DNA from 4 places in the Pantoea sp. S-LA4 genome. Region 4 is predicted to be linked to each of the others. Evidence: predicted binding sites of a transcription regulator. Region 4 holds the regulator's gene; each other region holds the start of a gene.
What was found. Region 4 encodes Fur, which represses iron uptake genes when iron is present. Its sites were predicted from a motif close to ATAATAATGAGAACNACTATCAA; they were not measured.

Region 1: a site for Fur is predicted at 1,203-1,225, ahead of fepD (Fe(3+)-siderophore ABC transporter permease). Genes of this name have one in related genera too.
Region 2: a site for Fur is predicted at 1,090-1,112, ahead of ACX3P5_RS21900 (TonB-dependent siderophore receptor). Genes of this name have one in related genera too.
Region 3: a site for Fur is predicted at 1,063-1,085, ahead of ACX3P5_RS01775 (isochorismate synthase). Genes of this name have one in related genera too.

What each region holds. Positions count from the first base shown of each region.
Region 1 covers NZ_JBTLRC010000002.1:188,577-190,782, forward strand. The annotation lists gene entS (enterobactin transporter EntS) at 1-1,127, opposite strand, end outside; gene fepD (Fe(3+)-siderophore ABC transporter permease) at 1,273-2,206, shown strand, end outside.
Region 2 covers NZ_JBTLRC010000004.1:289,467-291,672, reverse strand. The annotation lists gene ACX3P5_RS21900 (TonB-dependent siderophore receptor) at 1,169-2,206, shown strand, end outside.
Region 3 covers NZ_JBTLRC010000002.1:186,192-188,397, reverse strand. The annotation lists gene fepB (Fe2+-enterobactin ABC transporter substrate-binding protein) at 1-935, opposite strand, end outside; gene ACX3P5_RS01775 (isochorismate synthase) at 1,113-2,206, shown strand, end outside.
Region 4 covers NZ_JBTLRC010000002.1:885,811-888,016, forward strand. The annotation lists gene glnS (glutamine--tRNA ligase) at 1-143, shown strand, start outside; gene ACX3P5_RS05015 (hypothetical protein) at 376-771, shown strand; gene fur (ferric iron uptake transcriptional regulator) at 843-1,286, opposite strand; gene fldA (flavodoxin FldA) at 1,639-2,169, opposite strand.

The sequences.
Region 1 (2,206 bases), 700 kb from region 4:
GGCAGCAGCAGTGACCCCATCGCACCAATCATCGCCGCGCCAATCGCGTCACCGGTGACGTTCTGCGCTGTCCACAGGCTGTTGATCCGGCCAAGCAGCGCATCCGGGGTCAGCGTCTGGATCAGAGCATATTGCACCAGGCTGTTGATGGCGCTGAAATAGCCAAACGCGGCGAGGCAGACCAGGCTCAGGCTGAACCACGGCATCAGGCTGAACAGGGTAAGGGCAATAAAGGCGGCAATGGCGCTGGCCAGAATCAGGCGGCCCGGCTGCGCTGACTGCGCCAGCCGGCCGCTGGTTAAGGCTCCGACCGCGGCCCCGAGCGGCACGGCGGCATACATCAGCCCCAGCTGCTCCAGCCCGACCTGCCAGTGCGGCGCCAGTGCCGGATAGAGTACGCGTACCGCACTGGCTAAGGTCACCAGCGCGCCAACCAGCGCCGCCATACCGACTATCGGGCTGGCAAACAGGAAACCCATTCCGGCGGATAAGGCGGTCAGCGGATGTTCACGCGGCTGTGGCGGTGGGGCCAGCGTCGGCAGGCGCAGCAGAGTGAGTACCGTCAGCAAGGTGCCGAGCGCCGCCAGTCCGTAGTTCCAGGCCACGCCGCCGTGGGCGATCACCAGCCCGGCAATCGCCGGTGACAGAATGGCGCCAAAGCGCACCGTCAGCATGGTGATCGCGCCCGCTTTCATAATGTTTTCGCGGCCGACCAGCGCTGGTGTGGCGGCCAGCAGCGCGGTCACGCCGATCGCCCCAAAAAAGCCATCCCACAGGCCCAGCACAAACACCGCGATCACCGACGGAGCAGGCAGCAGCGCATTCACACACAGGGCGACAAAACCGAGGCCGCAGGTTGAACGGGCAAACAGGATCAGGCGGCGGCGCTCATAGCGATCGGCCAGTACGCCACCGGTGAGCAGGCCAATAAACATACCGGCACCGGCCAGCGTGACCGCCAGACCCACCAGCAACGGCGATTGCGTTAACTGCTGAATCTGCACCGGGACGGCGACCGCCAGCATACCGAGCGCGACAATCGAGATGAAGCGAGCAATAAACACGGCGCGAAAAGCGGGATGGGTTTTCAGCAGGCTGAGATCGATAAAGTGGGAGGGTTTGTTCATAACGTCGCCTTTTTGCACCCATTTTCCTCATCATTGAGTTTGCGAGTCATGGTAACATACAAAAAATGCGTAATAACGATAACAAGTATCATTATCATAATGGTTTCCATCCCGATGCCATTGAATCCGTAAAGGTTTAACTGTGATGCGTCAATTCCATGTAATAGCAGGCTCAGGGATGCTGCTGTTGCTGCTCCTCGCGCTCAGCCTGATGCTGGGGGCCAAATCCATAGCCTTCCATGATGTCACCCAGGCACTGCTGACCAACTGCTCCAGCGCAGACTGCATCATTGTGCGTGATGCCCGGCTGCCGCGTACCCTGGCCGGGCTGCTGGCGGGCGCAGGTCTGGGCGTGGCGGGCGCGCTGATGCAGAGCCTGACACGCAACCCGCTGGCCGATCCCGGAATCCTGGGGATTAATGCCGGTGCAGGTTTTGCGGTAGTGATCGGCATTGCGCTCTATGGTGCGGATTCCCCGATTGACTGGCTCGGTTTTGCCTTTGGCGGCGCGCTGCTGGCGTCGTTGCTGGTGGCGCTGACCGGGGCGGTCGGTGGCGGGCGGGTCAATCCGGTACGGCTGACGCTGGCCGGGGTCGCGCTGGGCGCGGTGCTGGAAGGCTTAACCTCCGGCTTGTCGCTGCTTAATCCTGACATCTACGACCACCTGCGTTTCTGGCACAGCGGGTCGCTGGATATCCGCAATTTTGCCATTCTGCGCACGACGTTTCCCGCGGTGGTGGTCGGCTCTCTGCTGGCGCTGCTGCTGGCCCGGTCGCTCAACAGCCTCAGCATGGGCGGTGATATGGCGACGGCGCTCGGGACCCGCGTTGTCCGCACCCAACTGATTGGACTGCTGGCGATTGCCTTGCTGAGCGGGGCCGCGACGGCCGCGGTAGGCCCGATTGCCTTTGTCGGATTAATGACGCCGCATCTGGCACGCTGGCTGCTCGGCAACGATCATCGCTGGATGCTGCCGGGTACCCTTCTTATCACGCCCTGTCTGCTGCTGGCCGCCGATATTCTCGGCCGGGTGCTGGTGCCGGGCGAGCTGCGCGTGTCGATTGTGACGGCGATTCTCG
Region 2 (2,206 bases), on a different contig from region 4:
TGGTATAAGACGGCTGATGAGGCATCCTGTTGCATGTCGGACCGGGCCTGCCCCGTGCCGAGGATGGGTTAAACGCAAAACAGGCTGTTGTGCCGGAACCGTTGGCAAAGTAACCTTCAGTACTGTGAGCGAGTAACATTTTAAGCCATTACCTGTGTGAGTTGTGAGCGCTTCATCGTGATCCTCCTGCCAGACTCACCTTCTGTTGAGCCTGAAAACAGCCTGCTCGTGCTTGTAGCAGAGAGGTAATGGCATGCTGCCAGCACGCTTCAGAACACCAAAGCCGCTGTGATAGTGGAGATTTTTAACTCGCTTCCACCCTGTTCTGCCTGTAATGCCAGGAGATTGCTGAGATTACAGGTAAGAGACACGACGAGCCTCTGCTCAGGCTAAATACGCTGTTGCATGATGCTTTGTGCGTCGGCAACCGTGCTGCATTAAGGTAGCGTCCTCCATGATCACTGCCTTTTCCTGATTGTTATGCGCTCACATTTCTGGGGGTACAATAGAGTTTGGCTGTTATTGAAGTAAAGCGCGCTCTGGGTATTAGGTGACGAGGGTCACAGTTTAAGCCGGTTTTATACCGACATTGTTCACTGATCAGCAGAGAGCCAGGCCCGCATCTGCTCATTGGTCATGATCTTATTCCGCAGCACCACCTGGCCCACAACCTCTTAACTTCTTGCATGGATCATCACCGCCCTACTCGTCGGCTATACATTGTTAGCGCCTATCAAGGCGTTATCCTGTTGCCGGTTAATCCTCTCTCTTTGTCGTCACCAGAAGCGGATTTTGCGGAAGTTTCCCGCAGCGTTGATCGCTGGCGGTTTTCTGGTTCATTGAATAACGGCCTGCGCCAACACAGGCAGCGTGTCCGCGGCTGGCTGAAACGCCATTGCGGCAGATGTTGCCTGGCTAATCCGGAATGCGGCAGGACCACGTTGTGCGCTGGGATTACGCACTGCGTAGCCTGATTTCTGCGTGTGGTCTGGCGCGCTGAATGCTGGGATATGATTCTGCACTTCTCCTCAAGCCCTTCCCTTATGCATCGCAAGCGATAACGGAAAAGTTCCCGATTATAGTTGTAAAATGATAATCATTATCATTATTATACGCATTTGCTTACATACCTTAACGATTCAGGGAGATTTTCTAAGTGAATGTAACTATGCATGTCCGGAAGCGCCCCGTTGCGCTGCTACTGGCGGGAATATTAAGTTCTTCCGCCTCTGCCGCGAACGACGCTGAGACAGAAATGCTGGCCGACGACCAGACTATGCTGGTCACTGCTGAACAGGAGTTAAAGCAACAGCCTGGCGTCTCGGTGATTACCGCGCAGGATATTGAAAAGAACCCGCCGGTTAATGACCTGTCCGACATCATCCGCAAAATGCCGGGTGTTAACCTCACCGGCAACAGCGCCAACGGCGTCCGCGGCAATAACCGCCAGATCGACATTCGCGGCATGGGACCGGAAAATACCCTGATTCTGATTGATGGTGTACCGACGACCTCAAGAAACTCAGTGCGTTACAGCTGGCGTGGCGAGCGGGATTCGCGCGGTGACTCTAACTGGGTACCGGCGGAAATGGTTGAGCGCATCGAAGTGATCCGCGGGCCGGCGGCTGCCCGTTATGGCTCTGGCGCTGCCGGTGGCGTGGTCAATATTATCACAAAGCGCCCGACGGATGACTGGCATGGCTCGCTGTCACTGTTCACCAATCAGCCGGAAGATGACAAAGAAGGCGCTACCCGCCGCGCCAACTTTAATCTCAGCGGTCCGCTGGCCGGTGACGCGCTTACCATGCGGCTCTACGGCAACATCAATAAAACCGACAGTGATGCTTTTGATATCAACCAGTCGCAGAATGGTTCTGCCGCCGCCGGACGCGAAGGCGTGCGCAATAAAGATATTAATGGCGTACTCTCCTGGAAATTAACGCCGTTGCAGGTGGTTGATTTCAGTTACGGTTACAGCCGTCAGGGCAATATATATGCTGGCGATACCCAATACAGCAACGGTGCGGGCAATGCTCTGATTGAATCGCTGGATGGTTCAGAAACTAACCGTCTTTATCGTCAGACCTATGGCATTGCCCACAACGGGATCTGGGATTGGGGCCAGTCGAAACTGACCTTCAATTATGAAAAAACCAACAATACCCGCCTCAACGAAGGAACCGCAGGCAGCGGTGAGGGACGAATT
Region 3 (2,206 bases), 700 kb from region 4:
AGCCGCGTCAGCAAATTACTGGCGCTGTAGAAATCAAGCCGGAAGGTATCCAGCCCCAGCGCATAAACCGCGTTGGCACGCACCGCTGGGGTCTGCGCCAGGAAAGGGTTCTTCATCACCTGCTCTGCGGTCTGCGGCTCAGCGGCAAACAGCAGATAGGTGTGGCCATTCAGTCCCGCCGCCAGATTTTCCCCTGACAGCTGAATAATGTCTTTACGCTGCCCCATGCTGTGACCGTGCTGCATGTCGGCTGGCGGCGTGGCCAGGGTGAACCCCAGTTGCTGCAGCAATTTTCCCTGCGCCGATGCCTCGGTCCAGAGATTAACGGCGCGACCGTCACCGTTCCAGACCAGGGCGGAAACCGGCTGCGGCGGCAGCGTTAAGGCGGATTTAAGCGCTTTTTCCTGGGCATCAAACGCGCTGATGCGGGCGGCGGCGTCAGATTCATGACCGGTTGCCTCACCCAGTAGCGTCACCAGCTGCTGCCAGCTCTTATCGTCATAGTTGATCACCAGAACCGGTGCGATAGCGGTCAGCTGATCGACCAGTTTGATCGCCGAATCATTGCCGGTGGCGCTGACCACAATCAGGTCCGGTGCTTCCGCCGCAATCGCTTCAGCATTGGGCTCGCCAATATAGAGACGTTTTACGCCGCGCTGTTTTGCCACCTCGCCCCACTGACGGAAGAACCCCTGCCCATCGGCCAGCCGGCTGTTGGGTGCCGTTGCGCCACTGGCGATCACCGGAGCATTGATCGCCAGCAGCGATCCGGTCAGGGTGACGCTGGTCGAGACAATGCGGGTTGGCGCCTGGGATAAGGTCACACTGCCTTTTGCGCCGGCTATCGTGCGCGGCCAGCCGTTGTGAGCCGCCGCCGCGAAACTGATACAGAAGAAAAACAGCGCGATTGCCGCCTTTACACCACGTTTAGTCATAAATTTCAGTCCACTTTTCTGCTGGCAATTTGCCCTGCTGTTTGTGCTGATTTAACAGGAAAACGCAGCCGAAACACCGCGTATTTATTGACACTTCCGGCTAATCAACGTAGGTTACTGGGCCACAATACAAATGATAATCATTATTAATTATCTTATCATTTATAGGTGAAAATTATGGTGGAATCGTTGACGTTTGAACATCCCTTGTTGCAGGATTTCTCCGCGTTGTGCCGCGGTTTCCTGTTTACCTCTCCCTGGCAAAGCCTGACCACGCAAGGCTGTTTCACCACGCTGACCACCCCGGTCAACGATGGCGATGCGCTGACAGGGGATTTTCAGCAACAATTGCAGCACCATTTCGCCTCGGCCAGAAAACAGGGCATTACCCATCCGATTCTGGTAGGTGCGATTCCGTTTGACGTCAATCAGCCCTCGGCGCTGTTTATCCCTGAGTCCTGGCAAACCTTTAACCGCGCCGATCTGCACGCGGCAACCGCAATCCGTGAAAACGATCTGCCGCAGGTACGCCGCCGCACGGCGGTACCGGATCATGACATTTTCACCGATATGGTGGCGCAGGCGGTCTCTGCCACGCAGCGTGGCGAGCTGGATAAAGTAGTGCTGTCGCGGCTGATGGATATCACCGCTGAACAGCCGGTGGATACCGCGGCCCTGATGCAACGCATCGTGGCGCAGAACCCGAACAGCTACCACTTTCATCTGCCGCTGTCGGAAGGCGGTGCGCTGGTCGGAGCCAGCCCGGAACTGATGATCCGCAAACAGGGCCACAGTTTCAGTTCCTGTCCGCTGGCCGGTTCGGCCCGCCGTGATGCCGACCCACAGCTGGACCAGGCGGCAGGCGATAGCCTGATGCGCTCAGACAAAGATCGCCATGAGCATAAGCTGGTGACCGATGCGATGCGCAATACGCTGCAAGCGCGCAGCCGGGTGCTGTCGGTGCCAGAGGTGCCGTCGCTGATCACCACCGCAACCCTATGGCATCTCGCCACCCTGATTGAGGGCGAGGTGCTCGACTCTCGTGAAAATGCGCTGTCGCTGGCCTGTCTGCTCCATCCGACCCCCGCCCTGAGCGGCTTCCCGCATCAGCGCGCCCAACAGCTGATTCGGCAACTCGAACCGTTCGAACGTCAGCTGTTTGGCGGCATTGTCGGCTGGTGCGACGATCAGGGCAATGGCGAATGGGTCGTGACCATTCGCTGCGGCACGGTGCATGGCCCGCGCGTGCGACTGTTTGCTGGCGCTGGCAT
Region 4 (2,206 bases):
TGCGCGATGTGGAAGCAACCACACCGTATCAGTTTGAGCGTGAAGGGTATTTCTGTGCCGACAGCGTCTATTCGAAGCCGTCACAGCTGGTGTTTAACCGTACCGTCGGTTTGCGAGACACCTGGACTAAAAGCGGCGAATAATCATTAACGCTGGCTGATAAAATGACAAAAGGGCGACTTATCGCCCTTTTTTATTGTCCTGATTTCTGCCATCGCCGAGGTTTGTGCTGCAAGCCGGGTTCCGTGGTTGTTACAAATTTGTGAGAGAAATCTGAGTTTAAAAAAATTAATCAATTACCAGATGTGAATTATCGGCGTTCAGGTAGGCTATGCGCACTCAGACAGAGCGCAGCGAGTGATATAAGGAAAAAAAATGACCGTTCTCGCCCAGGAAGCCAAACACAGTGTCGTCGTTTTACATCAGCTTATTGAACGTATTTTCAATCAGCCTGCCGGATCCGATGACAGTTTTGAACTGATGATGTCCTATTTCCACCCTGAATTTCGCATGGTAACGCCACGGGGAAATCAGCTAAACCTGAACGAAGTGGAAGAACTTTTCCGTCAGCTGCACGGCAAGCGGGAAGGCATGCGTATCGCCACCTGTGAGCACGTCATTATTTCACATCACGATCAGGAAGTGACGGTACAGTATCGGGAGATGCAGATGCTGAATGGCGATAATCAGAGCCGCATCGCGCTGGCGATTCTCGACTGCAGCACCTCGATTCCGCGCTGGCGTTACCTGCAGGAAACGCTGGTCGCCTGACGACCCGGCGTAGTAAGGACGAAAAAAAACCGGTCTGTGAACCGGTTTTTTTATATCAGGCAGGATCAGTGTTACTGATCGTGCAGCGTTTCATCTTCACGGCAGTCACCCAGCGCGCAGTGACCATAGAGATAAAGGCTGTGGTTCGTCAGCTTAATGCCGTGGCGGGTCGCGATTTCCCGCTGACGGGTTTCGATCGACTCATCGCTGAACTCGATCACTTTACCGCAGTCCAGGCAGATCAGGTGATCGTGGTGATGCTGCTGAGTCAGTTCAAACACCGACTTGCCGCCTTCGAAATTGTGACGGGTCACAATGCCGGCATCATCAAACTGGTTCAGCACACGATAAACGGTGGCCAGACCAATCTCTTCGCCGATATCGATCAGGCGTTTGTACAAATCTTCCGCGCTGACGTGATGGCACTCAGGTTCCTGAAGCACTTCCAGAATTTTCAGTCTGGGCAGCGTGACTTTCAGGCCAGCCTTCTTTAATGCGGTATTGTTGTCAGTCATGCGGATTTTGTCCTGTTACTAATATTCACTTTTGTGGCGCTTGGCCTTGAATGTCGATCTACACCCATTCTCATTTGCGTCTCATTATAGAACTGAAGCCGTGAAATGAAAACCGAGGGGAGTGCCTAAATCACCATGGGCTGTATGGGATACGTCACCGAGCCGGGGAGGATTTCTGCAGGAGTCTGTTAACATTTCGCTTAGCCCTATCTGCTGCCAGAGAAAATAAGCGGAAGATCGATGCGGGTATTCTACAGATTAAACGAAGAAAGTTAAAAAAATGTGGCTATTATTTCTATAGGAATTTCCATTGCCTCAATGTGAGCTGGCGCTCACATTGAGGCGGAGAGCATCAGGCTTCGAGGATCTCTTTGAGCTGCAGTTCATCAAAGATCTGCTTCACCCACTGCTCAACGCGCGCATTGGTCAGCTCAGGCTGGCGATCTTCATCAATGGCCAGGCCCAGGAAGTGCGTATCATCCGCCAGACCTTTTGAGGCCTCGAAGTGATAACCTTCGGTTGGCCAGTGACCGACGATCACGGCGCCATGCGGCTCAATGATGTCGCGGATGGTGCCCATCGCGTCACAAAAATACTCGGCATAATCTTCCTGATCGCCACAGCCAAACAGGGCAACCAGTTTGCCGTTGAAATCGATCTCTTCCAGCGTCGGGAAAAAGTCATCCCAGTCGCACTGCGCTTCACCGTAATACCAGGTCGGGATACCCAGCAGCAGGATGTCAAACGCTTCCAGATCTTCTTTAGTGCTTTTCGCGATGTCGTGGACTTCTGCAACGTCTTTACCCAGCTGTTTCTGGATCATTTTTGCAATGTTTTCGGTGTTACCGGTATCGCTGCCAAAGAAGATGCCTACGAGTGCCATGAGTAAAATAACCTCTTAAATCCTGATGATGAGATGT